DNA from 3 places in the Ureibacillus suwonensis genome. Region 2 is predicted to be linked to each of the others. Evidence: riboswitches for the same ligand, from Rfam matches in the RefSeq annotation. Region 2 holds a riboswitch; each other region holds the start of a gene.
What was found. Region 2 has a riboswitch for S-adenosylmethionine ahead of ACFPOH_RS02645 (bifunctional homocysteine S-methyltransferase/methylenetetrahydrofolate reductase). Riboswitches for the same ligand answer to the same signal wherever they lie in the genome.
Positions count from the first base shown of each region.

Region 1: it holds a riboswitch for S-adenosylmethionine, as region 2 does, so the genes downstream of both, metK (methionine adenosyltransferase) here and ACFPOH_RS02645 (bifunctional homocysteine S-methyltransferase/methylenetetrahydrofolate reductase) in region 2, are expected to answer to the same signal.
Region 3: it holds a riboswitch for S-adenosylmethionine, as region 2 does, so the genes downstream of both, ACFPOH_RS08730 (methionine ABC transporter ATP-binding protein) here and ACFPOH_RS02645 (bifunctional homocysteine S-methyltransferase/methylenetetrahydrofolate reductase) in region 2, are expected to answer to the same signal.

Region 1 is NZ_JBHSNQ010000150.1:403-6,576, reverse strand. Features, by position in the region: gene pckA (phosphoenolpyruvate carboxykinase (ATP)) at 1-1,553, opposite strand, end outside; SAM riboswitch class I at 1,794-1,908, shown strand; gene metK (methionine adenosyltransferase) at 2,130-3,326, shown strand; gene ACFPOH_RS11595 (gamma carbonic anhydrase) at 3,370-3,882, opposite strand; gene ACFPOH_RS11590 (alpha/beta hydrolase) at 4,002-4,799, shown strand; gene ACFPOH_RS11585 (alanine/glycine:cation symporter family protein) at 4,947-6,174, shown strand, end outside.
Region 2 is NZ_JBHSNQ010000033.1:11,784-24,628, reverse strand. Features, by position in the region: gene ACFPOH_RS02655 (tetratricopeptide repeat protein) at 1-491, shown strand, start outside; gene hemG (protoporphyrinogen oxidase) at 677-2,068, shown strand; SAM riboswitch class I at 2,148-2,251, shown strand; gene ACFPOH_RS02645 (bifunctional homocysteine S-methyltransferase/methylenetetrahydrofolate reductase) at 2,353-4,200, shown strand; gene metH (methionine synthase) at 4,193-7,624, shown strand; gene ACFPOH_RS02635 (GNAT family N-acetyltransferase) at 7,836-8,324, shown strand; gene desA (Delta(5) desaturase DesA) at 8,478-9,503, shown strand; gene ACFPOH_RS02625 (sensor histidine kinase) at 9,591-10,724, shown strand; gene ACFPOH_RS02620 (response regulator transcription factor) at 10,721-11,329, shown strand; gene ACFPOH_RS02615 (proline dehydrogenase family protein) at 11,383-12,360, opposite strand; gene ACFPOH_RS02610 (hypothetical protein) at 12,479-12,691, opposite strand.
Region 3 is NZ_JBHSNQ010000075.1:2,418-15,262, reverse strand. Features, by position in the region: gene ACFPOH_RS08775 (acyl-CoA dehydrogenase) at 1-623, opposite strand, end outside; gene sufB (Fe-S cluster assembly protein SufB) at 926-2,323, opposite strand; gene sufU (Fe-S cluster assembly sulfur transfer protein SufU) at 2,343-2,786, opposite strand; gene ACFPOH_RS08760 (cysteine desulfurase) at 2,773-3,999, opposite strand; gene sufD (Fe-S cluster assembly protein SufD) at 3,996-5,303, opposite strand; gene sufC (Fe-S cluster assembly ATPase SufC) at 5,322-6,107, opposite strand; gene ACFPOH_RS08745 (LysR family transcriptional regulator) at 6,616-7,518, shown strand; gene ACFPOH_RS08740 (MetQ/NlpA family ABC transporter substrate-binding protein) at 7,841-8,698, opposite strand; gene ACFPOH_RS08735 (methionine ABC transporter permease) at 8,758-9,426, opposite strand; gene ACFPOH_RS08730 (methionine ABC transporter ATP-binding protein) at 9,419-10,444, opposite strand; SAM riboswitch class I at 10,616-10,728, opposite strand; gene ACFPOH_RS08725 (thioredoxin family protein) at 10,780-11,082, opposite strand; gene ACFPOH_RS08720 (toprim domain-containing protein) at 11,095-11,436, opposite strand; gene gcvH (glycine cleavage system protein GcvH) at 11,558-11,938, opposite strand; gene ACFPOH_RS08710 (arsenate reductase family protein) at 12,016-12,372, opposite strand; gene ACFPOH_RS08705 (SPFH domain-containing protein) at 12,537-12,845, shown strand, end outside.

The DNA.
Region 1 (6,174 bases), on a different contig from region 2:
TCCGGAACATTGTTAAACTTTTTGAAGTTTTCTTTGAACAAGTTTGCCAAATATTGGGCTTTCTCGTCATATGCCGCTTTATCTTCCCAAGCTTCACGAGGATCCAGCACTTCGCTAGGAACTCCTTCGATTTGTGTTGGAATGTGCAATCCAAAGATCGCATCTTGTTTCGTTTCTACATCATTTAGTTTTCCATCAATCGCAGCACGTACCATCGCGCGTGTATAAGAAAGTTTCATGCGGCTTCCAACACCGTATTCGCCGCCAGTCCAACCTGTGTTCACCAAGAATACTTGAACATCGTGCTTATCGATTTTTTCACCCAACATTTCAGCATATCTTGTCGCAGGAAGCGGCAAGAAAGGAGCACCGAAGCATGTTGAGAAAACTGGTTCTGGTGAAGTGACACCGCGTTCTGTACCAGCCAATTTGGAAGTGAATCCGCTTAAGAAGTGGTACATTGCTTGTTCTTTAGTCAATTTGCTGATTGGAGGAAGCACCCCAAAAGCATCCGCAGTCAAGAAAATGATCGTTTTTGGATGACCGGCAATTGATGGTGTCACGATATTTTCGATGTAATGGATTGGATATGCCGCTCTTGTATTTTCAGTTAAAGTATTATCATCGTAATCAGGCACGCGTGTAGCCGGATCGATTACAACGTTTTCCAATACAGTACCAAAGCGAATGGCATTATAAATTTCCGGTTCTTTTTCAGCAGATAGATTGATTGTTTTTGCGTAGCAACCGCCTTCGATATTGAATACGCCATTGTCAGACCAACCATGTTCATCATCACCAATCAATTTCCGGTTGCTGTCTGCGGAAAGCGTTGTTTTACCTGTACCGGATAAACCGAAGAATAATGCTACATCGCCGGCTTCACCAACGTTGGCTGAGCAGTGCATTGAAAGAATTCCTTTTTCAGGCAATAAATAGTTCATAATACTGAAGATGGATTTTTTCATCTCGCCGGCATATTCTGTGCCGCCAATCAGAATGATTTTCTTTTCGAAAGAAACGATGATGAATGCTTCAGAATTTGTTCCATCCACAGCTGGATCCGCTTTGAAACCAGGTGCTGAAACAATTGTGAAGTCAGCATCATGTGAAACCAATTCTTCTTGAGTTGGACGGATGAATAATTGATGGCAGAAAAGATTGTGCCAAGCGTATTCATTTACGACTTGAATTGCCAATTGCGAATCTTTATCCGCTCCGGCAAAGCCTTTGAATACGAATAGCTCATCTTTGTCTTTCAAGTAATTTAAAACTTTGATATACAAGTTATCAAACACTTCAGAAGAAATTGGTTGGTTTACGCTTCCCCAGTCGATTTTACCTTTGATGCTTTCTTCTTCGACGATAAATTTATCTTTTGGAGAACGTCCGGTATATTTTCCAGTTTCGGCAACAATGGCGCCATCAGTTGTGAGTCTCGCTTCCCCGCGAATAACCGCTTTTTCAACCAATTGCGGCACCGATAATTGGGTGTTTATATTTTTACCTTTTAATAATTCCTTCAGCTCATTTGCAACTTCTACTGAATTCATCGATTAAATACCATCCTTTTTTTATTTTTAGGGAAATTATTCTTTGTTATATAATACAAAAAATAGTATAACACATTGGGTGGAATAATCTATACTAATCCTTAAAATTTATTTGTGAAATTTTTTGACTTCTCTTCCAACCTCCTTGAAGAAAATGGAATTATGAAAAGACAGTAGACAAATAAGAAAAAACATTTGACAATGCAGTATAGATTACGTAACATGTTGCATGAACGGATACTCTTATCCAGAGCTGGTGGAGGGTTAAGGCCCTATGAAACCCGGCAACCTGCATTATCTATATAATAATGCGTGGTGCTAACCTGATGCAAGGGATTCCCTTGAACGATAAGAGTGAAAGGTAGAGATTTCAGTTCCTTTCCTCATGCAGAAATGTGGATAGGAACTTTTTTTATTCAAATCAATCCGGCATATATTCAAGCTAAAATAGATTAGCGAGTTTTATACCTTTCATTATCCTCGTAATGTTCCTTACGGGCGGAAGTCGGAAAGGATCATGGATAATGAGTACCGTATCATAAAGAGCTTCGTCTCAACAATTTAGGAGGAAAATGAATGTCAAAACGTCGGCTGTTTACATCAGAAAGTGTAACGGAAGGGCATCCGGATAAAATTTGTGACCAAATCTCCGATGCCATTTTGGATGCGATACTCGCAGAAGATCCAAATGCAAGAGTTGCTTGCGAAACGATTGTAACAACGGGATTGGTCCTTGTTACAGGAGAAATTACAACAACAACATATGTAGATATTCAAAGCATTGTTCGTAATACGGTTGCGGAAATTGGATATACGCGAGGAAAATTTGGATTTGATGCGGAAAACTTGGCGGTGCTCACTGCAATTGGCGAACAATCACCGGACATTGCGGAAGGTGTGGACCGAGCATTGGAAGCCCGGGAAGGATACATGACGGATGAGGAGATTGAAGCGATCGGTGCTGGCGACCAAGGGTTGATTTTTGGATTTGCTTGCAATGAAACGCCTGAATTGATGCCTCTTCCGATCAGCTTGGCGCATCAACTTTCCAGAAGATTGACGGAAGTCCGCAAGTCGAAAGAAATCCCTTATTTGCGTCCGGACGGGAAAACGCAAGTGACGGTAGAATATGATGAAAACAACATTCCTCGCCGAATCGATACGATTGTTATTTCAACTCAGCATGATGAGGGCGTCACTCAAGAACAAATCAAAGAAGATATAATGGAAAAAGTGGTCAAAACCATCATTCCTGCAGAGTTGTTGGATGGGGATACAAAGTATTTCATCAACCCGACTGGCCGATTCGTAATTGGTGGACCTAAAGGGGATGCAGGGCTCACTGGCCGCAAAATCATTGTCGATACGTATGGAGGATACGCCCGTCACGGTGGGGGAGCATTCTCCGGCAAGGATCCGACAAAAGTGGATCGTTCCGCTGCCTATGCGGCTCGTTATGTAGCGAAAAACATCGTTGCATCCGGTCTCGCTGACCGTGTGGAAGTTCAGTTGGCTTATGCAATCGGTGTCGCCCGTCCTGTATCCATTTCCATCGATACATTCGGAACGGGAAAAGTGGCTGAAAACCAATTGGTTGAATGGGTAAATGAATTGTTCGATTTGCGTCCTGCAGGCATCATCAAAATGCTTGATCTGCGCAGACCGATTTACAAACAAACGGCTGCATACGGCCATTTTGGACGCACAGACATCGATTTGCCTTGGGAAAGAACGGACGTGGCGGAAAAATTACGCCAAAAAGCGGGAATATAATATAATATGAAATGCAGGCAAACAATATGCCTGCATTTTTCATTTATTTCTTTAATGATTGATAATATTTCCCTTTTTGAACGTATTCGTTAATGATGCGATCCATATCTTTCCGTTCCGCTTCGGTCACTTCCCGCACGACTTTTGCGGGATTCCCCATCGCAACGGAATTGGGCGGGATTTTTTTCCCTGGAGGCACTAAACTTCCAGCTGCAATAAGCGCCCCCTCGCCGATTTCCGCACCGTCCAAAACGATTGCCCCCATGCCGATTAATGCGCGTTTGCGGATAATGCAGCTATGTAGAGTCACCTGATGGCCGACGATGACCTCATCCTCAATAATGAGAGGGTTGTTCGGACTTTGATGCAAGCAGCTTAAATCCTGTATGCTGCAACGTTTGCCGATGATCGTTGGCGCCACATCCCCGCGGATGACCGTACCAAACCAAATGGTCGTATCTTCGTCAATGGTTACATCGCCGGTAATTGTCACATGCTCTGCAATATATGCGGAAGGATGGATTTTTGGTTCTTTGTCGTGATAAGGATAAATCATCGCAATGCTCCCCATTTCTAATGTATTATTTATGTATATTATCCTAACAAATAAGAAAATTTTTGAAAATAGAACGAACATCTTGTTGATGAAAGTTTTAGAGAAATAGGAGGACCGCTATGTGGAAGTGGGAAACGGATGTACAAGCGAAAGCGGTGGTTGTAATTGTACATAGCGCTTTTGAACACCATCGCTGGTACGCATGGTTGATTGAAAAATTGAGAACGGAAGGCTTTCATGTGGTAATGGGGGATTTGCCCGGCCATGAAGAAGGCTCGAGATATACAAGAGTACATGATGAATTGATTGATGAATATTTGCTTTTCATTAAACAATTGATGCAAAGTGCCCTTCAATATCAACTGCCGGTATTTGTCATTGGACATGGGTTGGGGGGGACACTGGCAATCCAATTTTTGCGGAAAACGAAATTGGAGTGCGCAGGGCTTATTCTGACCGCCCCATGGTTCCAATTGCAGAAACATTCAAATTTACTGGCTAGTGCTTTGGCAAGCATGAATTTGGCACCAAATAAAAAAATATCATTGGAATTAAATAAACGCCTGTTGACCCGAAATCCGGAGGGGATTTTAGAAATGGAGGATGATGTGCCCTATCATTCCAATGTGACTGTACGATGGTACCGGGATATTCAGCAATTAATGAAAAATTTGGCCACTCAGCAGGAAAGAACATTGACGTTGCCGATTTTGCTGATTACGCCGAATCAGGATAAAGTGGCGGACTCGGAAGCGGCCAGAAAATGGTTGTTGTTGCAAAAAACCAGGGAATTTCAATACAAGGATTGGCCATATAGTTACCATAATATTTTCCATGACCTTGAACGGGAAGAAGTATTTTTATATGTTCGGGATTTTATCAATAATGTACTTCGATCCATCGGTTACATCGTTTAATCTATTTGATTTGTAATATTTTGATGAAAATTATTTTCAAAAAATGATATCAGAAATATTGATTGATATTATTAATTTTTGTAATATTAAAATATTCTTTCAGAAAATAGTAAAAATTATTCAATTTAATTTCAAAGGGGTGTGGGTATGGTAGAAAATGCTTTGAACTGGATTTATGATATCCTTTGGGGTCCTATCATGATTTATGGGATTTTGATCGTAGGACTTGTGTTTTCCATTTTGACCAGATTTGTTCAGATCCGAAAAATTAAAGAAATGTTTGTCCTGATGTTTAAAGGGCAAAAATCCGATGCCGGAATTTCATCATTCCAGGCATTGACGGTGGCTTTATCGGGACGTGTAGGCACAGGTAACATTATCGGTACTGCCAGTGCCATTGCCTTTGGTGGACCTGGTGCGGTATTTTGGATGTGGGTCACGGCCTTTATCGGTGCATCAACCGCTTATGTGGAATCGACACTCGCTCAAATATATAAAACAAAAAAATTGGGAATCTATCGCGGTGGGCCGGCGTATTACATGGAAAAAGGAACAGGACAGCGCTGGTTCGGAGTCGTGTTTGCGATTGCCGCCATTTTGGCGATGGCCATTTTGATGCCTGGGGTTCAATCCAATGCCATTGTCAGCGCAATGGATAATGCCTTTGACATCTCTCCATGGATTACCGGTTTAATTACGATTGTTTTATTGGGTTTCATAATTATCGGTGGGGTTAAACGGATTGCCAACGCCGCTCAAATCATCGTTCCGTTTATGGCGCTTGCCTATATTTTAGTAGCGTTCATCGTAATTATTATGAATATTTCCGAAGTGCCTGCAGTGTTCGGGTTGATTTTCCGCAGCGCTTTCAATGTGGATGCCACATTCGGTGGAATGATTGGTGCCGCCATCGCTTGGGGGGTAAAACGTGCGGTTTATTCCAATGAAGCCGGTCAAGGTACAGGACCTCACGCGGCGGCTGCAGCGGAAGTATCCCATCCGGTCAAACAAGGTTTGGTTCAGGCGGCATCCATTTATATTGATACATTGCTTGTATGTTCCGCGACGGCATTAATGATATTATTCATGGGCACATATAACACGAATGTGAATAGCGCTGATGGGGAATTGATTGTGGAACATGTGCCTGGCCATTCTTATACTGAATTTACTCAGCTTGCAGTAACCGGAGCGTTTCCGGGATTAAATAACTTCGGTTCTGCATTTGTCGCTTTTGCTTTGTTCTTCTTTGCCTTTACAACATTAATGGCATATTACTATATTGCGGAAACAAACGTCGCCTATCTATTCTCCGGACGGACAGAAGGGGTTGTTACTTGGATTTTAAAATTTGTCCTTCTTGCATCCGCATTCT
Region 2 (12,845 bases):
CATTGAAATGGTTCAAAGAGGCTGCAAAACAGGATGTGGTGGAAGCGATGTTTACGCTGGGAATCATGTATGAACAAGGAATCGGAATCAATAAAGATGAAGATAAGGCCTTTCACTATTATTTGAAGTCCGCTCAAGGCGGTTATGAGGATGCCCAGTACCGTATGGGTTCCATCTATTTGGACGGGCTATTGGGTGTGGAGAAAAACATTTCAAAAGCCGTTGAATGGTTTGAGAAAGCGGCTGAATCCCATCATATCGATTCCATTTATAATTTGGGATATTTATATGAGAACGGCATTGGGGTGGAAAGGAATGGAAAGAAAGCGCTTTACTATTATAAGCGGGCTTCATTGCTCGGCGATTATCAGGCAAAGTTGAATATCGCCCATATTTATGAAAATGGAATCGATGTCGAGGTTGATAAGAAGGCTGCCTCCCGTTGGCGGGAATTGGCAAGACAACAAATGGAAAACGAATATGTTCAATAATTCCGCAATTTCCTCCATCCACTTCTTGGAATGCACATTCCCTTGGACAATTCGAGTGGAAGTCTATTGAATTATGAAATTTTTCGACTATTATTCAATAAAATTTGCTAAAGCCGACACAAAAATAGCTAAAAAAAGCGATTATACTTAAAATAGTCAAATTGAATGTATAGGAGTTGTATTGAATGAAAACGGTAACAGTGATTGGTGGAGGAATTACAGGACTTTGCACGATGTACTATTTGCAAAAACAATTGAAAGAAAAAAATGTTCCTGCCCGTTTGGTGCTTTTGGAAAAAAATCCTTACCTTGGCGGCAAAATGCACACAGCGCGGGAAAACGGATTCGTCATGGAAACGGGGGCGGATTCCATTGTAGCCCGTTATCCAAGTGTCCAAGAACTGATAAAAGAACTCGATTTTGAATCGGAAGTTGTTTATAACGAAACGGGGATTTCCTATATCCATACGAACAATGAATTACATGCAATTCCTAAGGAGTCTGTTTTCGGTATTCCGATGACGGTGGAATCATTGAATGCGAGCACATTGATTTCAGAAGAAGGAAAACAACGCTTTTTAAAAGATGAAGAAATTCCGAATACGAAATTTACAAAGGAAAATTCAATCGGAGAATTTTTGGAATACTTTTTGGGAAAAGAAATCGTTGAAAAGCAGATTGCCCCAGTACTTGCCGGCGTTTATTCCGGAGATATTTATAAATTGTCCATCGCTTCCACCATTCCGTATTTGGTCGATTATAAAAATGAATATGGCAGCCTGATGAAAGGATTGCAAGCGAATCGGGAAAAATTTGAACGGGAAGCAAATAAAAAATTCTTGTCTTTTAAAAACGGTTTAAGCCAATTGATCGACCGATTGGAAGAACTGTTGGATGATGTAGAAATTTATAAAGGCACGGAAACGGTTCAAGTCGAGAAGAAAAATGATCGTTATGAAATCACTTTGGCTAGTGGCGATAAAATGGAATCGGATGTTGTTGTTTTGGCATTGCCTAACAAAGTGATTAAACATCTTTTGAATAATGAAGAATTGGAACCTTATTTCAACCAATTCAAAGATGCATCCGCCATCACAATGTATTTGGGCTTTGATCTGCCGGATTCCGTATTGCCGCAGGATGGCACCGGATTTATCGTTTCCCATAACAGCGATTTGGCATGTAATGCATCCACTTGGACAAGCCGCAAATGGAAACATACGTCCAAAGAAGGGAACCTGTTGGTGCGCGTCTTCTATAAGGAAAGCAATCCACGTTATCAAGAATTGATTAACATGACTGATGAAGAGCTGACAAAAGTGGCATTGAACGATATTAAACTCAGCTTGAATATAGAAGCGCAACCTAGCATTGTGAATATTACGAAATGGATTGAAGCGATGCCGACTTATGATTTGGCCCATCACGAAGCATTGGATCAAGTGTTGGCAAAATTGGATCAGCTCTATCCAAATCTGTTCATTGCAGGATGTTCTTATTTCGGCGTAGGAATCGGCGCATGTATCGATAATGGTAAAGAAACGGCAGAGAAAATTTTCGATATCATTTCGCATTAATTCCGATTAGTTAACTTGACAAAATGAAGAATACCGTTTATGATGTAAGCTATTATATCGGTATTTCAAAATTGAATATTACTTATCGAGAGAAGTGGAGGGAACTGGCCCTGTGAAGCTTCAGCAACCACTAATGAAATTAGTAAGGTGCTAAATCCAGCGGCAATGGCCGAAAGATAAGGTGACTTCAAAAGGAAATGACAAGCCTTCTTTCGCAAGAAGGCTTTTTCTTTTAGATGAATTAACTGAATATTTAAGAAGTAAAGAAAAGTGAGGGAATTTGGATGGGGCTACTGGAAGCTTTAAGAAATAGAGTGTTGGTTGCGGATGGGGCGATGGGAACCCTTTTATATTCGTACGGACTTGAATACTGCCATGAAGAAATGAATATTGAAAGACCGGACATTATCGAAAAAATTCATAGCGAATACATACAGGCCGGCGCTGATGTGATTCAAACGAATACTTATGGAGCCAATGGAATCAAGCTTGCCCGTTATGGATTGGAGTCCAAAGTGGCGGAAATTAACCAAGGGGCGATTGCTGTAGCCAAGCGTGCAGCAGAAGGCCACAACGTCTTTGTTTTGGGTTCCATCGGCGGAATTCGCGGCGTCCGGAAAGTTGACCACACATTGGAGGAAATTCTGGAAGCTGTCCGTGAACAGGCGGAAGTGTTGATTGACGGACAGTTGGATGGTTTATTGCTTGAAACTTACTATGATTTTGAAGAACTTACGGAAACGTTGAAAATGCTAAGGCTAATGACGGATATGCCTATCATCGCCCAAGTTTCCATGCAGGAACCTGGCGTGTTATTGAACGGCATGAAATTGAATGATGCGTTGAAGCGGCTTGAACAATTGGGGGCAGATGTCGTAGGAGTGAACTGCCGTCTTGGCCCTTATCACACATTACAGGCCTTTGAAGAGGTGGAAATTCCCGAACGGGCCTTTTTATCGGCTTATCCGAACGCATCCCTGTTGGATATCGAGGATGGCCGCGTCGTTTATGAATCGGAAGTGGATTATTTTGCCCGTGCCGCAGTGGAACTTTGCAATGAAGGGGTAAGGCTCATCGGAGGATGCTGCGGAACGACGCCAAAACATATTGAAGCGATGAAAAAGAAACTGGCCCATTTCCAGCCGGTTGAAAAGAAAGTGGCAAAACCCCAAAGGGAAATTGTCATTCAGGAAGCAGAACCGCGGAGTTTCGAGCCGCTTCATGAAAAAGCGAAAAGGGAACGTTCGGTCATTGTCGAGTTGGATACACCAAAGCATCTTGAAATCGACAAATTTATTGAAGGGGCCAAAGCGCTGTACGAGGCCGGGGCAGACCTTATCATGATGGCCGACAATTCCTTGGCTTCCCCAAGAGTCAGCAACTTGGCGATGGGGGCCATCTTAAAATTGCAATACGGAATCCGCACAATGCCCCATATTACATGCCGGGACCGGAATTTGATCGGGTTGCAATCCCATTTGTTGGGGTTAAGCGCCCTTGGTCTCCATGATGTATTAGCCGTTACAGGAGACCCGACAAAAGTGGGGGATTTTCCGGGCGCCACAAGCGTTTATGATGTTTCATCCATGGAATTGATCTCCCTCATCAAACAATTGAACGAAGGGATTTCTTTCTCCGGAAAAGCCCTTAAAAAGAAAGCCAACTTCTCTGTAGCGGCCGCTTTCAATCCGAATGTAAGGGTGATTGATCGCGCGGTAAGCCGCCTTGAGAAAAAAATCGAACATGGTGCGGATTACTTCATTTCCCAGCCGGTATACTCCAAGGAAAAAATCGTGGAAGTATATGAAGCGACGAAACATTTGGAAACACCGATTTATATCGGAATCATGCCGCTCACAAGCTTTAAAAATGCGGAGTTCTTGCATCATGAAGTGCCAGGAATCAAATTGTCCGATGATGTGTTGGAAAGAATGAAACAAGTGAGCGGAAATAAAGAAGAAGAAACAAGAGTGGGTCTTGAAATTGCGAAAGAGTTGTTAGATACGGCAACGAAATACTTTAACGGAATCTATTTGATCACGCCGTTTATGCGATACGATATAACATCACAACTATTGCAATATATCCAACAACTTGATGAGCAGAACAAAGGAGTTATAGCAAATGGTTAACCATCCAATCGAAGAACAGTTGCAGAAACGAATTTTGATCATTGACGGGGCAATGGGTACAATGCTCCAGCAGGAAAATTTGTCAGCGGAAGATTTCGGTGGCGAACAATATGAAGGATGCAATGAACATCTTGTCTTGACAAGACCGGATGTGATTTCAAAAATCCACCGTGCCTACTTGGAGGCGGGGGCGGATATTATTTCGACCGATACTTTTGGGGGAACGCCCCTTGTTTTGAACGAATACGGCTTAGGGCACAAAGCTTATGAAATCAATAAAAGGGCAGTGGAACTTGCAAAGGTGGAAGCGGAAAAATATTTAACCAGTGATTGGCCTCGATTTGTGGCAGGATCCATGGGTCCGACAACGAAAACATTGTCTGTCACAGGCGGCGTGACATTCGATGAACTAGCGGAAAACTTTTATATTCAAGCCAAAGCCTTAATTGACGGCGGAGCGGACCTGCTTTTGCTTGAAACAAGCCAGGATATGCTGAATGTAAAAGCGGCAACCCTTGGCATCAAGCGGGCTTTTGAAGAAACGGGAAAAGAGCTTCCGGTCATGGTTTCCGCAACAATTGAACCGATGGGAACAACATTGGCCGGCCAGTCCATTGAAGCTTTCTATATTTCCATTGAGCATATACATCCAATTTCCATTGGTCTGAACTGTGCGACAGGACCGGAGTTTATGACGGACCATATCCGCTCCTTATCCGAATTGTCCACAAGTTATATCAGCTGTTATCCGAACGCCGGATTGCCGGATGAAGAAGGGCACTATCACGAAACACCGGAATCGTTATCGACCAAATTGAAAGGATTTGCTGAAAAAGGCTGGCTAAACATTGTCGGAGGATGCTGCGGAACGACTCCTGCCCACATTAAAGCCATTCGTGAAGCGATCAAAGATTACAAACCGCGTCCGAAGAAGGAAAAATCCCACGGACATGCCGTATCCGGCATTGAACCGCTTGTTTATGATGATTCCATGCGTCCGTTGTTTATTGGTGAAAGAACGAACGTCATCGGTTCCCGCAAATTTAAGCAATTAATCATTGAAGGAAAATACGAGGAAGCGGCGGAAATCGCCCGTGCCCAAGTGAAAAACGGGGCGCATGTCATCGATATTTGTTTGGCAAATCCTGACCGGGATGAGCTTGAGGATATGCGCAAGTTTATGCAAGAAGTTGTGAAGAAAGTGAAAGTGCCTTTGGTGATTGACTCAACGGATGAGCGCGTCATCGAGGAGGCGTTGAAATATTCCCAAGGAAAGGCCATCATCAATTCTATTAATCTGGAAGATGGTGAAGAGCGTTTCGACAAAGTGCTCCCGATTGTAAAAAAATACGGGGCTTCGGTTGTGGTTGGAACAATCGACGAAGAAGGAATGGCCGTTACGCGCGAAAGAAAATTGGCCATTGCGGAACGCTCGTACAAAATCTTGACGGAAAAATGGGGCTTGGCACCGGAAGATATCATTTTTGACCCATTGGTGTTCCCAGTAGGTACGGGGGATGAACAATACATTGGCGCCGCGGAGGAAACGATTGAAGGAATTCGCCTCATTAAACAAAAATTCCCGAGAGCTTTGACGGTGCTTGGCATCAGCAACGTTTCCTTTGGTCTTCCACCTGTGGGACGGGAAGTGTTGAATGCGGTATTTTTATATCACTGCACGCAAGCGGGGCTGGATTATGCCATCGTCAATACGGAAAAATTGGAGCGTTACGCTTCGTTGCCGGAAGAAGAAATTCAACTTGCCAATGATTTGATTTTCAATACGAACGATGAAACCTTGGCGAAATTTACGGCCTTTTACCGGGATAAAAAGAAAGAGGAGAAAAAGGTCGAGCTTCCTGCGACGGTGGAGGAACGTTTGAAATATTACATCGTCGAAGGAACAAAAGAAGGATTAATTGAAGATTTGGAGGAAGCAAGAAAAATCTTTGATACGCCACTCGATATTATAAACGGGCCGCTTATGGACGGCATGGCGGAAGTCGGCCGCTTATTCAACGATAACCAATTAATCGTGGCGGAAGTATTGCAAAGTGCCGGCGTCATGAAGGCAGCCGTTGCACACCTGGAACAGTATATGGAGAAAGTGGAGGACAGCGCCGGAAAAGGGAAAGTCATTTTGGCTACGGTAAAAGGCGACGTTCACGATATCGGGAAAAACTTAGTGGATATAATTTTGAGCAACAATGGTTATCAAGTCATTGATTTAGGGATCAAAGTAACCCCTGCGGAATTGATTGAAGCCATCCGCAAAGAAAAACCGGATATCGTCGGCTTATCTGGACTACTAGTGAAGTCGGCACAGCAAATGGTGTTGACGGCACAAGACTTTAAAGCGGCCGGCATTGATGTACCGATTCTTGTTGGGGGAGCCGCTTTGACGAAACGCTTTACGGAAACGAAAATCGCCGCGGAATACGATGGACCGGTGATTTACGCAAAAGACGCGATGCAAGGGTTGGAACATGCCAACCGTTTGATGGATTCAAACGAACGGGAAGCCTTCCTGCAAGAAATTCGGGAATCCCGTGAAAAACGGTTAGAAGCGGATGCGAAACGGGCAAACCGGCCGAAAAAAGAAGCGCCGAAAAAGCAAGCCAGAACGGTGGAAGATGCGCCGGTGTTCGTACCAAAAGATTTGAAAGTGCATATTAAGAAAAATTATTCGGTTCAACATTTGCTGCCATATGTCAATATGCGCACATTGCTCGGCCATCATTTGGGCTTGAAAGGCAATGTGGAGAAATTGCTGGCAGAGAAAGACGCGCGGGCGGTGGAGTTATACAATTTGGTGATGGACATTTTAAATTCCGGAGTCTTGAAGCCTTCAGGCATGTATCAATTCTTCCCTGCCCAAAGTGATGGGGACGATGTGATCATTTACAGCCCGGATGATATGAAAACTGAAATTGAGCGATTTCATTTCCCACGGCAACAAGTAGAACCATATTTATGTCTTGCCGATTACTTGAAATCTGTTGATAGCGGAGAAATGGATTATGTGGCGCTCATGGTGGTTACTGCCGGCCATGGTGCAAAAGAAAAGGCGGAACGATTAAAAGAAGAAGGAAAATTCTTGGAAAGCCATGCGCTCCTTTCCACAGCATTGGAGCTTGCGGAAGGATTTGCAGAACGATTGCACCAGGAAATCCGAGACGATTGGGGATTCCCGGATCCGACAGACTTTACGATGAAGGAACGTTTTGCCGCCAAGTATCAAGGTCAGCGATTCTCCTTTGGTTACCCGGCTTGTCCGAATTTGGAGGATCAGGAGAAGCTGTTTAAATTGTTGAAACCGGAGCAAATTGGCGTACATTTGACGGAAGGTTACATGATGGAGCCGGAAGCAAGCGTTTCGGCCATCGTCTTTGCCCACCCAAGCGCGAGATATTTCAACGTATGACAATGAGCATCCCCTGGGAAAGGGGATGTTTTTTATTAAGATTAAGCTATCGCCTGATTTTGTGAACATAACGACATCTCCCGTTTTTAATGACAGGTTTTGTGTCCGTATCAACAGAAATTGTGACAATCGCCCCGATTTTTGTGTCCATATCATCAGGTTGCTTTTTATCAACAAAATATTTCTGAACCGTATCAAGGAGGGAGATTGGATGATTCGGCCAATGACGGCGGAAGATCTTGAAAGTGTATCAGCCATCTACAACGAAGCCATTTTGAATACGACATCCCTTTATCGCACACATCCGGAGACGTTGGAAGAAAGAAAGCAATGGTTTATAGAAAATGAAAAGGAACATAATCCGATGTTTGTCTATGAAGAGGATGGGGAAGTGGCGGGTTTTGCCACATTCAAACGATTTTATCCCAATGAAGGCTATAAATATTCCATGGAACATTCCGTTTATGTTTCATCCAAACACCAAGGAAAAGGAATCGGAAAAAAGCTTTTGCAAACAATCATTGAAGAAGCAAAGAAACGGAATGTGAGAACACTGGTGGCTGTCATCGATTCGGAAAATATCGCAAGTATCAAGCTGCACGAACAGTTCGGTTTTCACCTGGCCGGCCGATTAAAAAATATCGGCTACAAATTCGGGAAATGGTTGGACATTGAATATTATCAATTGCATTTTTATTGAATGAAAAAGGGATCCATCTCAAAGAATAACAGGGATGGATCCTTTTTATATGACATTTGTAATGTGGAAAAGGTGATATTTGATTCTATTGGTCCGTGACAATCCATTGTACGATGAGAATACTAATTTATAGGAATAGGTGAACCTATGTCGATGACTAATGCTGAAAAGACGAAAAAATTACGTAAAGATGTTGCACCCTTTGCCAAATCGGAAAGGAAAAAAAGTATCCTTCAAATGATGGATACCCTCATTCCCCTCCTCATCATTTGGGGAATCGGATATTATTTTGCGAGTACCAATCCGTGGATAGGCGTCCTTTGTGGCGTGCTTGCTTCCGGATTTGTCGTGCGCACATTCATTATTTTTCATGATTGCACCCATGGATCCTTTTTCAAGAGCAAAAAGGCCAATGATTTTGTAGGAAACATTACTGGAATCCTCACTTCCTTCCCTTATGCGAAATGGAGAAGGGAGCATTTGATTCACCATGCCACAAGCGGCAATTTGGATAAACGCGGCATCGGTGATATTGATATGTTGACGACGGATGAATATTTGGCCCTTTCAAAAACCAAAAGATTTTTCTACCGTTTATACCGTAATCCTTTTGTGATGTTCGGGTTGGGGCCATTGTATTTAGTGCTGGTTTTAAATCGTTTCAACCGGAAAGATGCGAAGAAGAAAGAGCGCATGAACACGTATTTCACCAATATTATGGTGGCGCTATTAATCACAGCCCTGATTTTGGCCTTTGGCTGGAAAGCGGTACTTCTAGTTCATGGAGTGACGATGTTTATTGCGGGATCCCTTGGCATTTGGCTGTTTTATATCCAACATACGTATGAAGATTCATATTTTGAATACGATCCGGAGTGGGATTATGTAAAGGCGGCCGTGGAGGGAAGTTCTTTTTATAAATTGCCGAAAGTGCTGCAATGGATTACAGGGAATATCGGTTACCATCATGTGCACCATTTGGCGCCGAGGGTACCAAATTATTATTTGGAAGCGGCCCATAATTCCGTGCCTCCTCTTCAAAAGGCGACAACGATAACGATTAAAACAAGTATCGAATCGATTCGTTATAAATTGTACGATCCGGAGAAGAAAAGGTTTGTCACTTTTAAAGAAGTGGAAAAATTATATTCCGGAAAAGTAAAGTCGGTTGAAGTCTAAAGGAAGAGTCCCAAAAGTATAGCCTGCTTTTGGGACTTTCGTGTTTTCACAATGTATAATGAAAAGAAAAAGGTTGCGAGGAAAACGATGAAGCGCTGGTACATGATTTTACCGAGAAGCAAGTGGATTAGCATTTATATATGGATCATCTTTTGTATTCTCCCTTTTTACTTCCTTGTTGTACGGACATTATCCCAAGTGCAAATATTTTTCGGGGTTGTTTTGATTTTGCTTTATTTTTTATCTTACTATTTTTCTGTCCATTCCAAAAACGGGGTTGTCTATATGTGGGTCAGTTTCGGAATGGCGCTGAATATTTTGATGACGTTATTTTACGGGTATGTGTATTTATCCATCTTCACCTCTTTCTTCATTGGTAATATCAAAAGCACGGTCGGTTTTTATATCATGTACGGCTTGCATATTGGATTTACGATTCTTTCCATCGTCGCCGGTTATTTCATTGAATTGGAATCATTCCTCCACCAGACGCCATTTATCATCATCACCGTAGTGGGTGTTGTCATTTTGCCGATCGCCATCTATAGCAGGAACAAGCAGGAAAATCTGGAAGGTGAATTGGAAAGTGCAAAAGAGCGGATTGCGGAACTGATTATCCACGAAGAACGGCAGCGTATTGCCAGGGATTTGCATGATACGCTGGGACAAAAGCTCTCCATGATCGGTTTAAAGAGCGATTTGGCGAGCCGGCTTGTGGAAAAAAATCCGAAAGCGGCAATCAAAGAAATTCAAGAAATCCGGCACACGGCAAGAATCGCATTAAAAGAAGTGCGGGAACTCGTTTCGAATATGAAAGCTGTCAAGTTGAGCGAGGAATGCAAGCGGGTGGAGGAAATGTTGCAAGCTGCCGGGATTCACTATCAGTTGATCGGGGATATTCATAAATTAAAAATCCCCGTTTTAGTGGAAAATGTACTAAGTATGTGTTTAAAAGAAGCGGTGACCAACATTGTGAAGCATAGCGGTGCAAAGAACTGCACCGTTGAAATTCAACAGGATAAAAATGAAGTGATGCTGTTGATCCAAGATGATGGAAAAGGATTAAATGAAAACGCCGGGTTTGAAGGGAATGGATTAAAAGGGATGCGTGAACGATTGGAATTTATCAATGGAACAGTGACGATTGAAAATAATCCTGGAGTGAAATTGAAGATTACGATACCCCTCACCATTATCCACCAGGAAGGAAGTGCAATATGATAAGAATTGTGATTGCGGAAGATCAAGGGATGTTGCTTGGCGCATTGAGTTCACTGCTAAACATGGAAGACGATATGGAAGTAGTGGGACTTGCCAAAAACGGGGAAGAAGCGGTGCGGCTTGTCGACGAATTGAAACCGGATATTTGCATTATGGATATTGAAATGCCGGTGAAAACAGGGCTTGATGCTGCGGAAGAGTTGAATGGGAAAACCGATTGCAAAATTATCATTTTAACGACCTTTGCAAGACCCGGTTATTTTGACCGGGCAAGAAAAGCCGGAGTGAGAGGTTATTTGTTGAAGGACAGCCCGATTGAAGAGCTCGTGAACGCTATACGGGTGATTATGGAAGGAAGACGGATCTATGCACCGGAATTGGTGGATATCGTCTATGATGAAGAAAGCGAAAATCCATTGACCGAACGGGAAAGTCAAGTGTTGGAGCTTGTGGCGGAAGGAAAAACCACAAAGGAGATCGCTGCGGAGTTATATTTATCCACAGGTACCGTAAGAAATTACATCTCCACCATTTTGGATAAGCTGGGCGTCGGCAATCGTATCGAAGCCATTTCCCGCTTTAAAGAAAAAGGGTGGAATAAATAAAAAAGAGAGGACATAACAAGCGTTTAAGCCGATGTTATGTCCTTTTATTTTCATTATTTATTTTTTTTCGTAAGGCGTCCCAATGCAAAGGCGGCAGCCATTAAGCCGATGACTGTATTCGTCTTTTTATTAAACACTTGTTTTGTGACAAGGTTTATGTTTTGAGGACGTTCAGCAAGTCGGCGCATGAAGTATCCGTACCAGTCACTGCCGAAAGGAACATAAGTACAGAAATTATAGCCTTCTTTAGCCAATTCCAATTGCATATCTTTGCGGAAACCATAAAGCATTTGGAATTCAAACCGGTCATTAGGAATATTGTGATCTTTCACGAATTGTTTGACGTGATTGATTACATTATGATCGTGTGTCGCGATGGACGTAAATTTGCAATTCAATAAGGAGTATTCAATGATTTCAATAAAGTTCAAATCAATATCGCTTTTATCTTGATAAGCAACGCTTGGCGATTCTTTATAAGCGCCTTTTACGATGCGAAGGCGGTAATCTTTATATTTTTCCGCATTTTCTTTCGCATTGAAGAAATAAGCTTGGATAACCGTACCGACATTATCGTAAGTTTCGGACACTTTTTCCATCAATTCAAATGTAGGCTGCAACAAATCGTAAGTTTCCTGGTCAAAGTTTACGTGCATATTATATTTATGGGCAGTTCCTACAATTTCCATCACATTATCGTAACAGAAGTCAAAGTCAATTTTTAAACCTAATTGGGAAGGTTTGATTGAAATATGGGCATCGACACCGCTTTCATGAAGCGCTTCAATTGTTTCGATAATGTAATCTTTCGCTTTGATTGCTTCTGACCGATCGTTTACAAATTCACCGAGGACATCCACTGTACATGAAATACCGTGTTTGTTCAGTTCTTTGATACTTTCGATAACTTCAGGGATATTTGTACCAGCAACAACACTTTGAGCTCCGAGTTTTAAACCATATTTTTGTGCTGCCTTATTCAAAAGCTGATTTTCTGATAGTGCGATGAAAAAGTCACGTAATACTGGCATAAACGATCTCCTCTTTTCCTGATAAGATATACAAAAATATTATAGCATAGAAGATTTTGAAGCTTTAGAATACATAATTCGCTAATTATTGTTTTTTTGTGAAAATTGCAATTGCTCATCAAATAATGTCGATACAATATTCCCTACCGTTATTATATTTCCCGAAGAAGTGGAAATTAATCCATATAATAATGGACGTTTTTCCTGCATCTGAAGGACCGGCAATTGTGGCGATTTTGCCGACGTAGAAAATGACCGGCACCTTCTTCTGATATAAGCGAACCATTTTTTCTGACAAACATATTTCAGAATGAATTATTGCGTTTGTCATCACAATCTCCTATCCTAAATAAGTATAATTGAGTCTTAAGCCAGAAAAAAGTGAAAATAATAAATTTTTATCAAAAGTGAAGAAAAGAAAACGGTGTGCCATTCATTTGTTTGTTTTTTGAATGTGAGATTTGTATGATAATTTTGCCGAAAAC
Region 3 (12,845 bases), on a different contig from region 2:
CCTGGTGTATCAAAGGGAACAAGAATCATGGATTGCTGCTCATAACGGTTGGCATTCGGGTTTGTTTTTCCCATCACTATGGCAATTTTGCATCGAGGATCCCCCGCGCCCGAAGACCACCATTTTCTTCCGTTAATTACATATTCATCTCCATCGCGCACAATACTCGCTTCAATATTCGTCGCATCCGATGAAGCCACATCCGGTTCTGTCATTGCAAAACATGAGCGTATTTCTCCATTGAGCAATGGAATAAGCCACTCTTTCTTTTGTTGTTCAGAACCATATCTCACTAGCACTTCCATATTTCCTGTATCCGGCGCATTGCAGTTAAACACTTCCGGCGCTATTAGCGAACGGCCCATAATTTCACATAAAGGAGCATATTCTAAATTGGTTAGTCCTGCTCCATATTCGCTGTCTGGCAAAAACAGATTCCAAAGCCCTTGCTCTTTTGCCTTTTCCTTTAATTCTTCGATAATGGGCGGCACGGCACTCCACCTGTTTTCTTGTTGGATTAGCTGTTCTTCATATACTTTTTCGTTTGGATAAATGTACTCTTCCATAAAATGGTTTAATTTTTTGATTAATTCCTCCACTTTTGGAGAAAAGGAAAAATCCATTTTAATCAACTCCTTTCATACTGACCGGTTGGTATGTTACGTTTAATTTTAGTATACAAGTTTTTTAGAATTAATCAATCTGTTTTCTGAAAATTTTTACAGTTATTTTAGTATAGCATTTTGATTGAATTTGGGACAATTCAGTCATTCTCAGTGAAATATTAGCCAACTGAAAATCCTCAGCTATATTGCCTGTGGATATTCACCATGCTCATGAACATATTTGTGTTTATGTATATTAAAAAAATCGAGTGCAGCAAAATGCACTCGATTTTTACAGGTAAAGCGTACGTTTAATAGGTTTATCCAATAGAACCTTCCATTTCAAATTTAATTAAACGGTTCATTTCTACCGCGTATTCCATTGGTAGTTCGCGAGTGAATGGTTCAATGAAGCCCATAACGATCATTTCTGTCGCTTCCTGTTCAGAAATGCCGCGGCTCATCAAGTAGAATAATTGTTCTTCGGATACTTTGGATACTTTCGCTTCGTGCTCAAGGGACACATTATCATTCAATATTTCGTTGTATGGAATTGTATCGGAAGTCGATTCATTATCCAAAATCAATGTGTCACACTCGATATTCGCACGGGCGCCGCTTGCTTTCGGACCGAAGCGGACAATACCGCGGTATGTTACTTTACCGCCTTGTTTTGAAATGGATTTGGACACGATTGTGGATGACGTATTCGGTGCCAAGTGGATCATTTTTGCACCGGCGTCTTGGTGCTGACCTTTACCCGCCAATGCGATGGATAACGTCATACCGCGGGCTCCTTCACCTTTCAAAATACATGCAGGATATTTCATTGTGAGTTTGGAACCGATGTTGCCGTCAATCCATTCCATTGTACCGTTCGCTTCCACAACCGTACGTTTTGTCACCAGGTTGTACACGTTGTTGGACCAGTTTTGGATTGTCGTATAACGGCAGTAAGCATCTTTCTTCACGATGATTTCAACCACCGCAGAGTGAAGGGAGCTTGTAGTGTAAACAGGTGCTGTACATCCTTCCACATAATGTACGGAAGCCCCTTCGTCCACAATGATTAACGTACGTTCGAATTGCCCCATATTTTCAGAGTTGATCCGGAAGTATGCTTGAAGCGGAGTTTCCACTTTCACGCCAGGTGGAACGTAGATGAATGAACCACCGGACCAAACAGCTGTATTCAAAGCGGCAAATTTGTTGTCGGAAGCCGGCACCACTGTTCCCCAATACTTTTTGAACAGCTCTTCGTTTTCTTTCAAAGCGGAGTCTGTATCTTTGAAGATGATTCCTTTTTCTTCAAGTTCTTTTTTCATGTTGTGGTAAACCACTTCTGATTCGTATTGGGCGGAAACGCCGGCCAAATATTTTTGTTCCGCTTCCGGAATACCTAAACGGTCGAACGTTCTTTTGATTTCTTCAGGCACTTCATCCCAGGAACGTTGAGTCGCTTCCGTCGGTTTTACATAGTAAGTGATTTCATCGAAGTTTAATTCGGATAAGTCGCCACCCCATTGCGGCATTGGTTTTGAATAGAATATATCAAGGGCTTTTAAACGGGCCTCGAGCATCCATTCAGGTTCATTTTTCATTGTTGAAATTTCACGGACGATTTCTTCGGTTAATCCACGTTTTGAACGGAATACAGAAACGTCCTTGTCACGGAAACCGTATTTGTAATCGCCAATATCAGGCACATTTTTTGCCATGTTCTCTCCTCCGTTCAAATTATTTTAACTCTTGGCTTACTCCTTTTTCCATCGCTTTCCAGGCAAGAGTCGCACATTTAATGCGGGCAGGGAATTTGGATACACCTTGAAGTGCAGCAATATCCCCCATTTCTTCCAACGTCTCTTCATCAATTTCCTGGCCTAGCATCATTTTTGAAAAAATCTCTGCCAGTTTGAGTGCTTCTTCCACTTTTTTTCCTTTGATGATTTCCGTCATCATGGAAGCGGATGACATGGAAATGGAACAACCCTCGCCATCAAATTTGGCATCTTCCACAATACCGTCGTTGATTTTTAATGTTAAATGGATACGGTCACCGCAAGTTGGGTTATTCATATCAACGGTTACGTTATTTTCATCCAAGTGGCCTTTATTTCGCGGTTTTTTATAATGCTCCATGATGACCGCACGATATAGTTGATCTAAATTATTCAAAGACATTGTTAAAATACTCCTTCGCTGCGAGCAATCCTTCAACGAGCGCATCGATATCTTCTTTGTTGTTATAGAGATAGAAGCTTGCCCGTGCCGTTGCAGAAACTTTCAACCATTTCATCAACGGTTGTGCACAGTGATGTCCTGCACGGATGGCAATTCCTCTCATATCGAGAACCGTTGCAAGATCGTGAGGATGCACGCCATCTAAATTGAATGTAATCAGACCGCAACGTTTATTCGGATCTTTCGGACCATAAATTTGGATCCCTTCAATTTTCTCCATTTCAGATAAAGCATATGCTACCAATTCATGTTCATGTTGTCGAATCCGTTCCATTCCAATATTCGTCAAATAATCGATTGCAGCCCCTAAACCAATGGCGCCGGCGATGTTTGGCGTACCGCCTTCGAACTTCCAAGGAAGCTCTTTCCATGTGGAATCATATAAATCAACGAAATCAATCATTTCGCCGCCAAATTCAATCGGCTCCGTTTTTTCCAAAAGTTCTTGTTTGCCGTAAAGGACACCGATTCCTGTAGGACCGCACATTTTATGACCGGAAAAGGCCAAAAAGTCGCAATCGATATCTTGTACGTCAATCGGCATATGCGGCGCTGCCTGGGCTGCATCCACCACCATGATCGCACCATTTTCATGGGCAATGGCAGCAACTTCTTTTACCGGGTTGATGGTACCCAATACGTTGGAAGCCATTGTCATTGCCACAATTTTCGTTTTCGGTGTGATCGTTTTTCTCACTGTATCCAATGAAATCGTTCCGTCTTCTTCCAAATCGATATATTTTAATACCGCCTTTTTTTCTTTTGCGAGTTGCTGCCATGGAATCAAGTTTGAATGGTGTTCCATATAAGTGATGACGATTTCATCGCCTTCCTCTACATTTTGTCTTCCATAAGCACTCGCAACTGTATTCAAGGAAGTCGTTGTGCCTCTTGTGTAAATGATTTCTTTTGTTGATCTGGCATTGATGAATTTGCGGATTTTTTCCCGGGCCCCTTCATACGCATCCGTTGCACGATTTCCAAGCGTGTGAACTCCGCGGTGCACATTGGCATTGTCAAAATCATAATATTTGCGAACGACGTCCAAAACTTGCACAGGCTTTTGAGATGTTGCGGCGCTGTCAAGGTAAACGAGCGGATGCCCGTTTACTTCTTGATTCAATATAGGAAAATCTTTTCGAAATTCATTCATTTACGAACTTTCCCTTCAATAACTTTCGTTAACTGATTTTTTACTCCTTCAATTGGCAATGAGTTTACAACCGGCGCAAGGAAACCATGGATGATCAAGCGCTCCGCTTCTTCTTTCGAAATGCCACGGCTCATCATGTAATAAAGCTGGGTCGGATCCACCCGTCCCACAGAAGCTGCATGTCCAGCCATAACATCATTTTCATCGATTAATAAAATCGGGTTGGCATCCCCGCGGGCTTTGCTTGAAAGCATTAATACGCGGGATTCTTGCTGAGCGTTGGATTTGGATGCACCATGTTCAATTTTACCGATGCCGTTAAAGATGCTTTGAGCCGCATCTTTCATTACACCGTGAGTCAAAATAAAGCCTTCCGAGTTTTTGCCCCAGTGGCGAACTTCCGTTGTAAAGTTTTGCTTTTGGCTTCCTGTTCCCACCACTACTGTTTTTGTATCCGCATGGGAGCCGTCGCCAACAAGGTGGGTAATGTTCTCGGAAATTGTATCCGAGTTGTTCATTAAGCCCAATGCCCAATCGATTTTTGCATCACGGTTTAAATGGGCACGGCGGTTTACATAAGTTGTAAATCCATCGGCAAGGACATCGACTGCACCGAAAGTAACTTGTGCATTATCCAATGCGATGACTTCTTCGATCAAGTTGGCTTGGCCTTTTGCCTTTTCTACTGTCGATAAGTAGTTTTCCACGTATGTGACGGACGAATTTTTATCCGCTACGATCAACACATGATTAAATAATGAAGCTTCTTCATCATCGTTCAGGAATACCACTTGAATCGGTTTTTCGATGACAACATTTTGCGGAACGTATAAGAACACTCCACCATTCACCAAAGCCGCATGATAAGCGGATAATTTATGTTCATCCAATTTGACAGCTGTCGTCATAAAATATTTTTGAACCAAATCCCCATGTTCGCGCACAGCTGTCAGGAAATCTGTGAATATAACGCCTTGGGATTTAAGTTCATCTGAAAGTTTTAAAATGACCGGCGTGTTGTTTCGTTGAACATAGAGATTTTCTTGCTGTTCAACATCGATTAATTCCTTTACTTCTTCCGGCAATTCTTCAATGGCAAAAAGTTCACTTTTCACCGTATGTTTTGGGAAATTGATGAAATCCCACTTTTCAATATTTGTTTTATCTGGTTTCGGCATTGGTAAATCAACAGCTTTTTCAAGGGCAGCCGCACGTAAATCAGTAAACCATTTCGGTTCGTTGTTTGATTCAGAGAACGAGCGGACTTCGCTAGCTGATAACGCCAATTTTGTTTCAACCGTCATCTTTCATCGTCCTCCTAATTAAGCTTCTTTTTCAGTTACTGCGTCTGTATCTTCAATTCCCAACTCTTTTTTGACCCATTCATAACCTTCCGCTTCCAATTTCTTAGCCAGCTCAGGTCCGCCGGATTTCACGATTTTGCCTTGCATCATAACATGAACATAATCTGGAGTGATGTAGTTCAATAAGCGCTGATAGTGGGTGATCACCAAGCAGCCAAAATCTTCGCCACGCATTTCGTTAACGCCTTTGGAAACGACTTTCAAAGCGTCGATATCAAGACCGGAGTCGATTTCGTCCAAAATGGCGAATTTAGGTTTCAGCATCATCATTTGAAGAATTTCGTTACGTTTCTTTTCCCCACCGGAGAAACCTTCGTTCAAATAACGTTGAGCCATTTCAGGATCCATTTCCAGGAATTCCATTGTTTTATCCAATTCACGGATAAATTTCATGATTGAAATTTCATTGCCTTCCCCGCGGCGGGCATTAATGGCTGAACGGATGAAGTCGGCATTGGTAACACCTGAAATTTCGGATGGATACTGCATGGCAAGGAAAAGCCCCGCTTTAGCCCGCTCGTCCACTTCCATTTCCAATACATTTTGTCCATCTATTTCAATTGTTCCTTGAGTAACCTCATATTTAGGATGACCCATGATCGCTGAAGCCAATGTGGATTTTCCTGTACCGTTTGGCCCCATGATTGCATGTACTTCATTTGTATTGATTGTCAGGTTTACACCTTTTAAAATTTCTTTTCCTTCGATTGATACATGAAGATCTTTAATTGTTAAAGTTGACATCTATATACCTCCATTTTTGTTATGGTTGGCAGTACCATTACTAATTTATTATCATTCTAATCTTAACCTAAATCAAGGGGGCATGCAAAAGTTTTAAACTTTTATTCCCATAAATCAGCAAAAACCTCACCAATATTAGTGTTTACAATTCCCAATTCAGTTTTTTCAGTGATCGTTTTTGTAAAAAGTAGGCATGTTCATTTTCAATAAACCCCGACTAATTGAGAACAATTATTAATGAGTGAATATTAAGAAAATATTCCAATATACTTTCTTCTTGCATATCCTTTCAATGGCAGGAATAGGAATCATTTTTTTAATAATTGTTATTTAATAAATTTATAAAGTAGGAAGAAAAAATTCAAATAAGCGCTTCCGGCCCCTTTCATTTTAAAGGTTCATCATTACTTTCCATCGTTTACATTTATATAATTTTCTTTTAATATAAAAAATACATATATATCATATATAGACTCATCTGTTTTTTAGATGATTAGGAGGGAGTACTCTGGAATTACGTCAATTGCGCTATTTTGTTGAAGTGGCAGAGCGGGAACATATTTCAGACGCTGCTGAACACCTTCATGTAGCTCAATCTGCTGTGAGCAGACAAATAGCAAATTTAGAAGAAGAGCTTGGCACACCACTTTTTGAACGGGTCGGGCGGAATGTGAAATTGACACCGATCGGCAAAATCTTTTTGGAGCATGCCATTACCGCACTCAATGCCATCGATTATGCGGTCAAGCAAGTGGAGGAATATTTGGATCCTGAAAGGGGCTCCATTAAAATCGGGTTCCCTACCAGTTTAGCAAGTTACGTTCTTCCGACAGTCATTTCCGCCTTTAAAAAAGACTATCCTGATGTCAATTTCCACTTGCGTCAGGGTTCTTACCGATACTTGATCGAAGCGGTGAAAAATCGGGAGTTGAATCTTGCCTTTCTTGGCCCGGTACCCCGAAAAGATGAAAGCATCAATTCAATGATTTTGTTCAACGAAAATATTTGCGCCCTGCTTCCCGCCAATCATCGGCTGGCGAAACGGGATAAAATCCATTTGGATGAACTGCGGAATGACAATTTTGTTCTTTTCCCGGAAGGATACATTCTACATAAAGTCGTGGTCGATGCATGCAAATCGGCTGGTTTTCTTCCTAAAGTCACTTCGGAAGGGGAAGATATGGATGCTTTGAAAGGGATGGTGGCAGCAGGCATTGGCGTCACATTGCTTCCTGAAAGCTCCTTCTATGATTCAACCCCGCGTTTAACGATCAAAATGAAAATTGATAACCCAAACATCACACGCAACGTAGGAATCATTTATCCGGCGAACCGGGAATTGGCTCCTTCTGAACAAGTATTTATCAAATTCGTCAATTCATTCTTCTCCAGATTGAATCAATTCCAATAGCCTTTTAAATTAGAAAAAGAGGCTGGGATAAAAGATAAAAAACACCATTTTTTCCCGGGAGAAAATGGTGTTTTTTTGATAATTGAAGAAAATTGATTTCCGTTCCGGGGACGCTTTCCGCGGGCCCGGCTCGAGCCTCCTCGGAGCTCAATCCTTCGCTCCTGCGGGGTCTCGAGAGGGCTCGTCGCAGGAAAGCTTTTGCTTTGCGACTAAGCGTGCGCGACAGAAACTCGCCCCGTCACTCCAATCAATTTTTTACAAAAAATCTTTTTGCAGCTCGTTCACTTTATTAGTTATGTCCCAGCCTCTTTTTACCGCTAAATTATTCGCTTACTGGTACTACTGAGCCGCCCCATTCTTCAAGAATGAAGTCTTGGATTTCTTTGGAGCGCAATACTTCTACCAATTTTTTGATTTCTTCGCGGTTTTCATCGCCAGAACGTACAGCAATTACGTTTACATAAGGTGATTCTGAACCTTCAATGGCGATGGAATCTTTTACAGGGTTGATGCCTGCGTCAATCGCAAAGTTGGAGTTGATGACAACTGCGTCTCCTTCTTCGTTTTCATAATATGTAACCATCATTTCAGGAGCGTCAGTTGCTTCAATTTTCAAGTTTTTCGGATTTTCTACAATATCATCCAATGTGGCTTTTGTTTTATCAATGCCGTCTTTTAATTTGATTAAACCTTGCGCTTCAAGCAATGATAAAATGCGGCCATGGTCAGGAATTGAGTTTGAAATCAGGATTGTCGCACCATCAGGCAGTTCATCCAAAGATTTATATTTTTTGGAGTAGATGCCGATCGGTTCGATGTGGATACCGCCAGCATTGACTAGATCATAACCTTCTTCGGCCACTTTTTGTTCAAGATACGGAATGTGTTGGAAGTAGTTTGCATCAAGGTCGCCATTGTTCAAATCTTCGTTTGGCAATACATAGTCTTGATATTCTTCAATTTCCAGTTCAATTCCTTCTTTTTCCAAAATAGGTTTGGCTTTTTTCAAAATCTCCGCATGCGGTGTATGGGAAGCACCCACTTTTAATGTTACTTTTTCTTTTGTTTCGTCGTCTTTTGTTCCTTCATCAGACGAAGAATTTGCATCGTCTTTCGTACCGCATGCTGCTAGTGCGAGTACAAGAACGGATAAAAGCAAAAATGATAATAATTTCTTCATGCCTCTTTCTCCTTCTCCTTCAATTTTTTTATGTGAACGGCTTTCGCCAAATCACCCAACTAACGCTTGTCCGTTTTGGCAGTAATAGTATCGCCAATCCATTGTATGATGAATACAATGACCAAAATAAAAATCGTTGACATTAACGTGACATCTTCCCGGCTTCTTTGGAAACCTTCCAAAAATGCCAAGTTACCCAGACCGCCAGCACCGATGATTCCCGCCATTGCCGTATAGCCGACAAGGGCAACAGCCGTTACCGTAATGCCGGAAATGAGGGCAGGTTTGGATTCCGGAATCAACACTTTCCAAATAATCTGAAATGTATTGGCGCCCATTGATCTTGCCGCTTCAATGACCCCTTTATCCACTTCTCTGAATGCGATTAAAACGAGACGGGCATAGAATGGCGCAGAACCGATAATCAGCGCCGGCAAAGCGGCATTTACTCCACGGATTGTTCCAAGTAAAAACTTCGTAAATGGAATCAACAAAATGATCAATATGATAAACGGAATCGAACGGAAGATGTTGACAAGGGATCCCGTCAAGAAATGAACCACTTTGTTCGCCCACAATTGATGGGGACTAGTTAAAAAAAGCAAAATACCGATCAATAATCCAAGAACGAAGGTGACCGCCGTTGAGACAACCGTCATGTAGACCGTGTCATAAGTAGCTTGCCACATGAGGTCCCACTTTACATTTGGAAATAAAGTTTCAATCATTGGAAATCACCTCCGTTTTAATGTTCATCGTCTGCAATTTTTCCAACGCCTTTTCCACTTTTTCCTTATCTCCGTCAAGTTGGACGATCAATGTTCCATAAGGGCCATTGGCAGTTTCGGATATATTGCCGTAAAGGATATTAACATCAATTTGGAATTCTTTGATCAAGTAAGAAATAACCGGTTGATCGGATGTATTTCCTACAAAAATCAATTTCACCAATTTCCCTGTTGGGTAATTTTTCAAAATATGCTCAATCGCTTCTTTGGATTCTCTTGAATCGGACACTTGCATCACAAAGTTTTTCGTAATATCCGCTTGAGGATTTCGGAACACCTCAAGTACGTCCCCTTGTTCAACTATGCGCCCGGCTTGCATTACCGCCACCCGATGGCAAATTTTGCGGATGACATGCATTTCATGGGTAATCAACACAATCGTTAATCCGAGGCGCTGATTAATATCTTGCAACAGACTCAAAATCGAATCGGTTGTTTCCGGGTCCAATGCGCTCGTCGCTTCATCGCAGAGCAGCACTTCCGGATTGTTTGCCAACGCTCTCGCAATCCCCACACGCTGCTTTTGTCCCCCGGAAAGCTGGGAAGGATAAGCATCCGCTCTTCCGCCCAGCCCCACAAGTTCGATCAATTCTTGAACTTTCTTGTCCCGTTGCGCCTTTGGAACACCGGCGATTTCCAGAGGGAATGCGATATTTTCCGCAACCGTTCTCGACCACAATAGATTGAAATGTTGGAAAATCATACTGATTTTTTGGCGCGCTTTGCGCAACTCTTTTCCTTTTATCGATGATATCTCAAGACCATTCACAGTGACTGAACCGCTTGTTGGTTTTTCAAGTCCATTCAAAAGGCGGATCAATGTACTTTTTCCGGCACCGCTATATCCGATGATTCCGAAAATTTCACCTTTTTGAACGGATAAACTGACATGATCAACTGCGGTTAATTCTCCATCTTTCGTTTTAAATATTTTTGTGACATCTTTTACTTCAATCATATGAGTACTCCTTTGACAAACCGCAATAAAGTTTTAATACTGCATCTGTGAATTTTACAGTTTTTATTCTATTACTTTAGCAATGTAAAAAGAGGAAATTTCAATAAAAAAACCTCCTACTTTGATAAGTAGAAGGGAAGTTGAACAACCCAGAAGAATTTGTAAAACTTCCTCTTATCTTTCAAAGTAATAAATACTTTGCGTGATTTGGCACCTTATCATATCAAAAATATGATGGTTGCCGGGTTTCATAGGGCACTTCCCTCCACCACTCTTAATAAGAGTTTTCTATTTAATTATGGAACCAATGTACCATGTAATCTATCATATGTCAACTATAATCTCAACTTTTCATATAAGTTTTGTACGGATTCAAAGGCATAAACTTTTTCATGCTCTTTTCCATTCTTCGTAATCAAAAGACAAGGCACGCTTTCGATTTGCTGTTCAAAAGCGAAATCCTCCAGAAAATTGATATTCGCTTTGCCAATGGGAATCTGTGGCAGCAACACTTCGACGACTTCCAACATTTTTGATGCCACTTTGCATGTTCCGCAAAAGGGTGTGTATAAATATAAAGCCGTTACTTCATGATTTTTTGCTTTCTCTTTCCAAGTTTCAATTGTCCATTCTTCCATTTCGATCATTTCCTATACTAAATATTCTTTGTGTACTGAAAATTTCGCTTCCTTCAGTAATTGTGCCAATACTTTTCTTGGGGCATTCGCCACTTCCATATAAGTCTTCGGAACGTTGAGATGGGTAGCCTCAGAATAGATCCGCTTCATCAATTTTCTTAATTTATCGCCCGATTGATCCGCATCAAAAAATGTATATAGTTCGCATTCCTCATAAGGCTCAAGGAGTTCCAGCAACGCATCTTCGCTGATGGTTCCATTTGTACAGACGATTTTCACCTCTTCCGCAAATATGGGGGCCAATTTCATCATATCCGAACGACCTTCAACAATAATACATTTTTCATAATGCATGTTGATCACCCCAAGTACTATAATAAAAACCGAAGAAACAAAAATAAAATAAAAAGGTTGTTTATTTATTATATTTTGTTTTAAAAAAAACGCCAGTTCTTTCACTGGCGTTTTTCACATACTATTCCGAAATGATTTCTTCGTATTGTTCCGCAGTCAATAATTGATCGATTTGGGAAGCATCTGAAGGTTCAACGACAATCATCCAAGCTTTTTCATATGGTGATTCATTCACAAGTTCCGGGCTGTCTTCCAGTTCAGTATTCACTTCAACAACTTTGCCGGAAACCGGTGCATATAATTCAGAAACCGTTTTTACGGATTCAACGCTTCCAAACGGCTCGTTCATTTGAATTTCGTCACCCACTTGCGGAAGTTCCACGAACACAATATCGCCAAGTTCAGATTGCGCGAAATCAGTGATTCCAACACGCACTTTACCATCTTCCACTTTTACCCATTCATGTTCTGAAGTATAACGTAATTCCTTAGGTACTGTCATACTTTAACCTCCATCATATGTAATCTTTTAACCAGTTTGACATATTTCCATAGCAAAAAACAAGCCATTTCAGTGGATTACTTCCATGTCTTTTCAAACTCTTCCTCTTTGAATCCAAGAGTGACTTTTTCCCCATCCGTCACGATTGGACGCTTGATCAACATTCCATCAGAGGCAAGCAATTCCAGCTGTTCCTCTTCGGACATCGCATTTAGTTTATCCTTTAAACCAAGGGATCTATACTTTTGTCCGGATGTGTTAAAAAACTTTTTCAGAGGCAGTCCGCTTTTTTCCCAATAGGATTTTAATTCTTCCTTCGTAGGAGTTTGTTCTACAATATGAATGGCTTCATAGTTTATTCCATTTTCGTCCAACCATTTTTGCGCTTTTTTGCAAGTTGTGCATTTTGGATAATGGATAAATTTCAACGTCATCTCTTTTTTCTCCTTGTATTCATAATATTTCTAACTTCTCTTATTTTTATCATGCATGATTCAAATCATGTGTTCAAGCAGAATTTTCATGAAATTATAATGCATTCGAATGGGATTCGAAGTAGAATGAATTATATGGCAATTAGTAGATTGGAGGGAATGTGATGGGCTTATTGAAAGCGGGGGTTGGCGCTTTGGCCGGGGTGCTTGCGGATCAATGGAGAGAGTATTTTTATTGCGACTCCATCCCGGCGGACGTATTAATAACAAAAGGAAAAAAACGCGGAGGCAAACGGGGCTTTAATCGAAAAGGAAGCGACAATATCATCAGCAACGGTTCCATCATTGCCATCAACGAAGGGCAAAGCATGATTATTGTCGACCAGGGAAAAATCGTGGAATTCTGCTCTGAACCGGGGGAATACGTATACGATTTTTCAACGGAACCGAGCATTTTTTATGGGGACTTGAAC